Regions from separate parts of the Rossellomorea sp. RS05 genome, predicted to be linked through region 1. Evidence: riboswitches for the same ligand, from Rfam matches in the RefSeq annotation. Region 1 holds a riboswitch; the other holds the start of a gene.
What was found. Region 1 has a riboswitch for thiamine pyrophosphate ahead of tenA (thiaminase II). Riboswitches for the same ligand answer to the same signal wherever they lie in the genome.
Positions count from the first base shown of each region.

Region 2: it holds a riboswitch for thiamine pyrophosphate, as region 1 does, so the genes downstream of both, thiT (energy-coupled thiamine transporter ThiT) here and tenA (thiaminase II) in region 1, are expected to answer to the same signal.

Region 1 covers NZ_JBDKWY010000001.1:894,339-899,169, forward strand. The annotation lists gene thiO (glycine oxidase ThiO) at 1-831, opposite strand, end outside; gene ABJ225_RS04615 (thiamine phosphate synthase) at 828-1,445, opposite strand; gene tenA (thiaminase II) at 1,445-2,146, opposite strand; TPP riboswitch at 2,247-2,355, opposite strand; gene ABJ225_RS04625 (response regulator) at 3,094-3,693, opposite strand; gene ABJ225_RS04630 (sensor histidine kinase) at 3,690-4,826, opposite strand.
Region 2 covers NZ_JBDKWY010000011.1:61,626-66,456, reverse strand. The annotation lists gene ABJ225_RS20485 (DUF2500 domain-containing protein) at 1-102, shown strand, start outside; gene ABJ225_RS20480 (threonine/serine exporter family protein) at 153-608, opposite strand; gene ABJ225_RS20475 (threonine/serine exporter family protein) at 629-1,390, opposite strand; gene ABJ225_RS20470 (DedA family protein) at 1,444-2,097, opposite strand; gene thiT (energy-coupled thiamine transporter ThiT) at 2,207-2,800, opposite strand; TPP riboswitch at 2,862-2,966, opposite strand; gene ABJ225_RS20460 (hypothetical protein) at 3,021-3,350, opposite strand; gene ABJ225_RS20455 (ZIP family metal transporter) at 3,520-4,335, opposite strand; gene ABJ225_RS20450 (hypothetical protein) at 4,467-4,831, opposite strand, start outside.

The DNA of each region.
Region 1 (4,831 bases):
GCTCTCAGCAGCTACATCTTCACTGAACGATCCTACTTGTTCCGTGGCACCAATCGTCAATGTACCATCTGCTTTCGGGACCAAATACACTTCATCTGATACAATCGTTCGATTCAGGAATGCCTCCTTAGGGGTCACAGAAACGCATTCCCCTTTTACCGGCGCCGCGTCCAGTTTAATTCCTACCCGTCGCAGGATATGCTGACTCCAGGCGCCACCTGCTACCACCACCTCATCACCATAAAGGGGTCCCCGCGTGGTGTTGACACCAATGATTGAACGCCCTTTCATGATGAGTGTGTTGACCTCGGTGCCTTCATTGAGTACCGCCCCCATAGTTGCTGCCGAAATAGCCAGCGCCTCTGACAGTCGAGGTGCAAGAAGATTGCCGTCCCGTGGTATATAAAGACCGCCAATGAATGAGCGGGATAAGGAAGGTTCCATTTTCCTTAACTCCCTTTCCTCCAGCCACCGCAATTCCTCCTTCATCCCCTGTGGACTGTTCGCTTCCTCTTGAAGGAGGTGTTGCTCCCTGCCTGTCATGGCAGGCATGATCATTCCGTTTTGTCTCAAACCGATATCGATTCCTGAACAGTTCAGGAGCTGTTCGGCTAGGGCCGGGAAGAGATCCCTGCTTTCTTTGGCAAGGGAGGTCATGGAGGGGTTTCCCCTGGTTTCAGTATGGACCCCCAACATTCCAGCTGCTGCACCTGAGGCTTTGCCCGCAAGCTTCCCTTTTTCCAAAAGGGTGACGTTGCACCCCTTTTTCATAAGCTCGAAGGCGATGGATAGACCAATCACACCTCCACCGACAATGATGATGCGCTTCATCGTGCTCCACCTCCCTTTAAAGATGCTCGATAATCCTCGGCCGCCCCTCGCGGATCCGGGCTGAGGAACACACCAGACAACACGGCGATGCCTGCTGCCCCTGCACGGATTACTTCAGCAGAGTTGTCCGGCGTGATCCCGCCTATTCCAACTACGGGAAATTCATCTTTTACTTTGCTGATTGCACCCACCCCGATACCGGTCTTTCTTGGTTTGGAGCCCGTACGATATATGTTCCCTAGGAGAATGGAGTCGGCTCCTGTTTTTCCTGCAGCATCTGCTTCGGCGGGACTATGCACGGATATTCCAATTTTGATCGTTGGGAATATCCTTTTGATTTCGGAGGGCGTGACGCTCCGGGATCCGAGCTGAACCCGTTCTACACCCGTCAACAAGGCTATGTCGACTCGATCATTGACAACAAGCTTCTCTGCAGGAACACCGGATGAGAGAAGCGCGATAATGGTGTCGTATAGACAGCGCGACGACCAATTGTTTTCCCTCAGGTGAATGGCATCCACCAGGTGATGCACAAACGAGCAGATTTGGACCACTTCTCGTGGAGACTGCTTTCCCGACGTGATGATGTGAAACTCCGGTTGGGACACTGCCATTATGCACCGGCCCCGGTTCGGGTGGTGGCCAGTAATTCTTGGAAGGGCCACCGTTCAAGGGTGAAGGCCATTTCCCAGAACTGGAGTTCATAGATGCTGCTCACCAGGAACAGTTCTTTCATGCGGGCGCGTTGAGTACCACTTGCGAGCTCTGCCAGTTCATCGAGCCTTTGGATCTGTTCCTCAACCAGCTCCCTGAACCATTCCCCTCCGTAGGTGGCGATCCACTCCTGATAAATGGGTTCTTCCGGCGTGCTTCCTTTCAATTTCTCCCCCACCTCATAGTACAGCCAGTAACAGGGCAGCAGGGCAGCAAGGATATCAGCCAGATCACCGACCTGAGCAGATCGGTACATATGAGAAGCATAGGCATACGCCGTCGGGGACGGAACGAACTGCTCCTTCTCTTCTTCTGTGATTCCGAGTTTGTCAGAAAACCCTTCATGGAGAGAAAGCTCTGCTTCGAATGTTGCCTGTGCATGGGTAGCCAATCGGGCGGATGTTTGAAGATCCCCTGCTTTTGAAGCCCCCAATGCCTGCATTTTTGAAAAATGGGTCAGGTAATAGGAATCTTGCAATACATAGAATTTGAAATTCTCAAGCGGCAGGGAACCATCTCCGATCCCCTGTACGAAAGGGTGTTGAAAACTCGCTTCCCAGCAATCATCTGCAGCCAGCCGTAATTCTTCTGAAAACTTCATTTCTTCTTCCTCCTCCTGACGATCCACTGAAACGAAAAAAAGCCATTTTCCACATAGTTGGTGGAAAATGGCTTTTTGAGAATACAAAACGGATGGAAATACCCTCAAAACGCCACTTCCCTCCGCTGGTATCAACCAGATCAGGTTCAAAGGGTCTTGAAGTTTCACTTCAATCTCAGCCGCTATTAAGGGCCCCCCTAGTGGATCGTCATATGTAAGTTAAGTTCGATGCTATCGTATCATGCAGAGATGGATTGTCAAGTCCATCCAAGGAAGAAACTGCTTTTATCCTATGGAATCGTTCAAAGGTGTGGCGTTATATAAGTTCTATTAGTTTTTGGATTGGCATGTGATAAGTAGGCGTCCGTGCTCTTCGCTGCGGCCAACCGCTTTCCACGGGGCGTGCGGTGAGCCTCCTCATTCTTGCGGGGTCTCACCCTGCCCGGTTTTCCCGTTGGAGTCGGTTGGCCTTCGCTTCGAGCACTCTTTAGTGAATAGTAGGACAGGTTAAAAAAACTAATAGCGTGAGAGAAGTTTCCAACCTTATACCCTCATAGACTTATTACATCATGGTACCTGTGCCATATCCAGTGGTTGAGATTGTTATAAAATGGTCTCTTTTTGAAATCTGGTAGGCGATAAGCAGGCTTCCGTGCCTCTTCGCTGTGGCCAACCGCTTTCCACGGGATGTGCGGTGAGCCTCCTCATTCTTGCAAGGTTTCACCCTGCCCGCTTGGCACATTGGAGTCAGTTGGCTTCCGCTTCTACCACTCTGTAGTGAAAAGTGGAAGTTACCGTAGAAAGAAAAGAAGGACTTTATATACGTTTGATTTTCTGATCATTGTTGTAAGCAGGTCAAGTTGTCTACCCGTTCCTTCGGTTCTACCCATGGTGAAGGGTGGTTTCAGGTCGGGGATCATCATTTTTGTTCAGTGCAAAAAAACAACTCACTTGAACCAGCCTTTCTCCTTCGATTGGGTAATGGCTTCGATCCTATTTTTCACGCCTAGTTTTTCAAGGATGGTTGAGATATAATTGCGGACGGTCCCTGCCTTCAAACTGAGTTCATCGGCGATTTCCTGCGTGTTTTTCCCATCTGCGACGAGCCATAGGACCTCTTTTTCACGATCTGTCAATGGATTTTCTTCCCCATAGACATCATCCATGAGTTCTGGTGCAAACATCCTCTTACCGTCCATGACGAGACGTATGGATTGAGCCAGTTCTTCACTGGGACTATCTTTCAGAAGATATCCCTTCACCCCTGCCTTCAGGGCACGTTGAAAATACCCTGATCGTGCAAAGGTGGTCAAGATGATGACCCTGCAGTTCGTGTCCTTCAGTCTTTCTGCTGCTTCCAGACCGGTCATCTTGGGCATTTCGATATCCATCATGCATATATCAGGACGTAGTTCCCGAACGAGCGAGAGCGCTTCTTCCCCGTCTCCTGCCATCCCTACGACTTCCATATCATCCTCGAGGTTCAAGAGGGAACCAAGGGCCCCCAGCATCATCCTCTGATCTTCTGCAATCACGATTGAAATCAATTGTAACCCTCCCTGTTTGTATCTTTTATTACTTTAGGCACGATCATTGTAAGAGTGGTGCCATCTTCTCCGTCGATTCCAAGCTCTCCGTTCACGAAGTCTAGCCGCTCACGGATTCCGATCAATCCACTCCCTTTTGATTTTCGGTAATCCTTAGGGATGCCTTTACCGTTATCAGAAAGAACGAATCTAAGGCTATCATGGCTTTCCACCACCCTGAGTGTACACTCTGTGGCGCCGCTATGCTTAACGATATTTGTAACGGCTTCCTTCAGGCACATACTGAGGATATTCTCAAGGAACAGCGATATATTGGGGAGCGGTTCCTCGTATTCAGGGATGAACCGGATGTCGGCAGCTGACAAGAGCTGACGGATCCGGATGAATTCATCCTCGAGCCGGATACCCCTCATCTGTGATACGAGTGTCCTGACTTCGCTCAACGCCGTCCGTGCCGTCTGCTGGACATCCATGAGCTCGCTCTTCGCCTGCTCCGGATTCTTTTCAACCAGCTTTCTGGCAAGATCACTTTTCAATCCGATCAATGATAATTTCTGACCAAGGGTGTCGTGGAGATCCCTTGCGATCCGCTGCCGTTCTTCCTGCTTCACCAATTCCGAGATCCGTTTATTGGCGTCCTCGAGTTGCTCTTCTAACTGCCCTTGTTTGTTTCGATTGAAAATATTGAAAGGAAGCAGAATCACACTGATCCAAATGATCAGGATGAAAGGAAACTGAGAGAGGAAAACCTCATGCTGGAGGACGAATTTATAATTGATTGATGCCGTTGTGAGGACCAAATGCACCACATATAGCGTCAGGAACGCCGCCCGGTTCCGTATATTCCCATTGTAATAGGCGATATAAAAGGCAAAATAGATAAAATTGAATTGCACGGTCATCGTGATGGAAATGGCGATCAGGATCCCTGTCCACAAATACACCGGCCACCTGCTCGACAGGAAGGCAAACCGCAACGATATGAAAAACATGATCGTCAGGATGATACCGGTGATGATTTCCATGGTGGAGGAAGATTGAAAAATGAAGTAAAACGGCAGAATCGACGCAATGGCCCACACATAAGGTGACGTGCCTGAACCTTTGACCTTCCCTGTGGAAATGTTCATCATGATTC
Region 2 (4,831 bases), on a different contig from region 1:
CACGTCAAGGGCCCAGAATACGGCATGCTTGCAGAAGGTGACGAAGGACTCCTCACCTTCCAGGGCACTCGCTATCTCGGTTTCGAAAGGAAAAGCGAATAAGTAGGAAAAGAGGGTGCCGCGACTGGCACCCTCTTCTTCTCTATAATGTTTCATCTCATCCTGCGCGCAGAGGAACTGAGCTTTGCGTTTCGGATCACCTGATTGATGACCTCGGAGAAGACGAGACCGATTGCAATCGACCCTGAGATCATGAATGCTTTGGCTGCGAGGTTCATGGCCATATTGTAATCATTCTGGACAAAGTTCCTCATGGCATCATAAGCGATGCCCCCCGGAACAAGGGGGATGATCCCGGCAACACTGAAGATGATTACCGGGGTTTTGTACATCTTGGCAAATATCTGCGATACCACCGCCACGACGAACGAAGCCGCAAGCGTCGCAATGACGGTATCGATTTCAAAGGTGAACAGGACGATATAGATCATCCATCCGAGCATCCCGACGATGCCGCATTTGAACAGCGATTGCTTCGGAGCATTGAAGATGATTCCGAAAGCGGCAGCCGAAATGAAGCTCGTCACCATATGTTCAACAACAAACATCACTCTTCATTCCCCTTCCGTTACAACAATGTGAAGACAACCGCAACCCCGCCACCGATGGCGAACGCCGTCAGAAACGCTTCTGCCCCTTTGCTCAGGCCGGATACAAGATGACCTGCCATCAAATCCCTGACGGCGTTGGTGATCAACAGCCCCGGTACCAAGGGCATGACGGAGCCGATGACGATTTTATCCAGCTGATGCCCGATACCTGACTGGACAAATCCAAAGGCAAGCATGCCGATGATCAGACTGGCCAAGAACTCGGAGAAGAACTTGATCGGTACGACCCGTTGGAAATAGATCAGGCAGATGTAACCGACACCGCCCGTAATGGCTGCCGGTATAAAGTCATTCCAGGATCCAAGGAACATGATCAGGAAACAGCCGCTCGCAATGGTGGCTGCCAGGAGCTGAGGCTTGAACGGATAGGAAAGATCCGATTCATCCAGCTTCTCAAGCGCATGAAAGGCCTCTTCCACAGACAGATGCCCTTTGCTGATCTGCCTGGAGAGGCTATTGACGAGCGTAACTTTCTCAAGGTCCGTGGAGCGCTCGTTGATCCTGATCAATTTGGTCTTGGTCGGTTCTTCTGTTTCAATTGAAAAGATGATACCCGTGGGCGTCACATAACTGTGGGATTCCTTGATCCCGTAGGAGGCTGCGATCCGCATCATGGTATCTTCCACCCTGTACGTTTCAGCACCGCTTTGCAGCATGATTTTCCCTGCAAGGAGGCATACCTCCATGATATCGTATCTTCGCATCATTTTTGCTTCCATAGAATCTCTCCACACGATTGATTTAAGAATAGGTTTAGTTTAAAGGAAAGGAATTATGTTCGCAATGAGGACTCATCATCGTTCTTTATCGAAGAGGGTCCGCCGTCTGTGACGGAACTTTTTTTCCTGAGGGGCTTCCACTTCCATTTATAGAGGACATATACGACCGTGGCAGCGATGATAGCGCCGATCACGAGGTTTTGATAATGATCGATTGTACGCATGACGGTTTCAGGATCTCCTCCGGAAAATTTCCCGAAACTGAGAAGGAGGAAGGTGGAGGGCGTGATCCCTAGCATGGTGAGGAAGGAATAGAGTTTCACATCCATCTTGGACATCCCTGCAACAAACGGGACGACATTCCCCAGATGCAGAGGACTCGCGATCGCCACGCTCCAAATGCCATACTTCGTGAACTGATCCTGTGCAGCCCGAAGCTTTTGCCTGCGTTCAGGGCTGAGGCGTGCCTCCACCCTTTCACCGAGCTTATAACTAAGGAAGTAAGGGATATAGCTCCCTAAGACGTAGAGGGCACTTCCTGCAACGGAGACGAAAAAGAGCTCAAGCCACGATAGTTCCAACAAGAACCCGACGGTCACGATGAATAACGTACCTACAAATGGGAAGGCACTCCCTTCGATGAAGAGGGAGAGGAGAATCCCCCACAATCCCCAATCCTGGGCAGCCTCCAGCATATATTCCGTCATGATCACCCCTCCTTCCATAGTCCTATTCCTGTTCATTTACCCCTGCTCTCCCCAAGCGAAACCCCCGCCAGCACAATAGAAAAAGACCGGCCTCAGCCGATCTTCACACTCACGCAGCTTTACGATTGACGGAACGTCCATCCTCGACTTTGACAAGTCGGGGTGCTGTAGCCACCAGCGCGCATAAAACAATGGCGCAAAGGATTGCCGAACCGAGCATCGAAGCTCCGTTGGCAGCAAATGAAAACAGAACCGGCGATAGGTTATCCGGCGCCAAATATCCGAAGAAGAACACACCCGCAATGAAATGCCAGAAATAACGGGCCACGCTTCCGACCAAAATAGCGAGAAGCATCCAACTCAGCAGCCCCTTCTTCCTCCCATCGCGCACAGCGCTCTGGATCCGGTTGCTGAATAGTCCAGCCCCACCGATGAAGGCGAAAGCCACGAAATACTCAAGGAAGACCTGTACCGGATGAACGACCCAGGCTTCCCCGAGGGCGACCTGTAACAATCCCCAGATGAACCCGGCCAGGGTGGCAGCCTTGAAGCCCCTTCTGAATGCCAACAGGAAGATCGGCACCATGGCCACATTGAATGAAATCGACGGTGTGAGCTTGATGGATGGAATCAGATCGACCACGACGGCCAGGGCCGCCATGATCGCCACTTCGATCAAGACGATGAGCTTCATATTCTTCATAAAAAAAATCCCCCTTTTCTATGAACGAAACCATTAGGGAGAATGCATGTACAACAAGGCAGAAAACTACCTTCCACATCCCTACGCTAGTGCTAACTAACAGGTTCAAAGGGTCAGAACGGATCAACCGTTCACTCTCAGCAAAAAAGCTCCCCTTGTGGTTACGTTTATGAAATTGATTACCTGTCCATTATAACGGAAGAGCGGGAAAAGGGCAAAATCATTCCGGTGCAGGCTCCAACGGATCATGACGGATGAAGATCGGCATGGCTTTCGGAGTGACCATGAAGCCATAGCGCTTCCCCTCCCCGTCTTTATACGCTACGGAGTAGTCGCCGAGCTGCGGGGAATATTCGACTGAATCATAGGATAATTTCAAATGCTCATACTTAAAGTTGATATACACGTTGGTCGCGATGCGCGCTGTGACGTGCTGTACTCCAGGAATCTGGTTTGCTGTCACGAAAAGGATTGCAACCAAAAGAATGCTCAGTGTCTTCTTCGACTCGGCGATCAGCTTCATTCCATCCCCTCCAACCAGTTCTTTCATACTAATGAATCCCTTTATAGTATAGTATAAAAGAATCTGAATGATATGACAAAAAGATTCACCGATAATAGGACTTTTGACTCTTTTTACAGATAGTCCGACATCATTCGTGGTAAAGCGACCCTGACAAGCACGTAAAAAGCACCCTGAATTTTCAGGGTGCTCTCTCTCAACCCAACGACACGTCCAGGATCATCATGACCACAAACCCCGCCATCAGACCCAGGGTGGCGAGATCCGTGCTACCTGAAGATTGGGATTCCGGTATCAATTCCTCGACAACGACGAATATCATGGCCCCTGCCGCGAATGCCAGGGCATACGGAAGGAGCGGTTGGATCATCAGCACGGCCGCTGCTCCGATGACTGCTGCAATGGGCTCTACGATGGCAGACATCTGACCGTAATTGAAAGCCCGCCTTCGGGACATCCCTTCGCCTCTGAGAGGGATGGATAATGCGGCCCCTTCCGGCATATTCTGAATCCCGATTCCGATTGCAAGACCGATGGCCCCGATCAGGGTCGCATCGCCAAGGCCGAGTGCCGCAGCCCCGAATGCCACTCCGATGGCAAGGCCTTCCGGAATATTATGAAGCGTGATGGCAAGGAATAAGAGCGTGGATTTCTTGAACTTCGTCGGTGGTCCCTCCGCCTTTTCCGATGCATTCCCGAGATGCAGATGGGGGACGACAAAATCCAGGAGTCGGATGAAAAGTCCTCCAAGAAGGAAACCGACTGCCGGTGCAAGCCACGGAATCTGCCCGTTCTGCTCGCTGAATTCGATGGATGGAGCAAGAAGGGACCAGAAGGACGCTGCAATCATGACCCCCGCAGCAAAGCCAAGCATCATATTCAATGTATGTTTCTCAATCTTTCTGAAAAAGAAGACCGCAGAGGCCCCCAATGCTGTAAGTCCCCAAGTCACCGTTCCTCCGAAAAGCGCCTGTAGAGCAGGATTAAGTCCGCCTAACCAATCAAGGAACATGAAGCTCTCCCCTTTCGTCCTCTATCATCATTCCCTTTTCGACGTTACCCATTCTTCCCTATGTATATGCCTATAGCTTCAAATGGTGTTATACGAATGAATTTCCGCGCATGGCAAAAAGCCGGAAACGCCTAAAGTCGTTCCGGCTCATTTCGACCGTTGATCAGCCATTTCCAGCAAACAAGATTGACCGCAGTGACAATCACCGCATACCCATAGATCCCAAAAGGTATCTTGAGTACCAGGTAATGCAGACCCGCCAGTGCTCCCCCCACGAAGAAGAAGGGGATGATTTTAAGGGTTTCGCTCTGGGCCATCCCCTCGAAACTTTCTGAAAAAGGAAGAACCCGATTCATCCACAGGCTGCATAGGACCGTCGTGATACACACAACCATGAAGATGACGAAAAGATCCGGTATGATTACAGGCCCATAGAGGAAGATGCATGCAAGGGTCAGAATCATGTATATCGGCAGAAACAGCTTCACAAGGAATG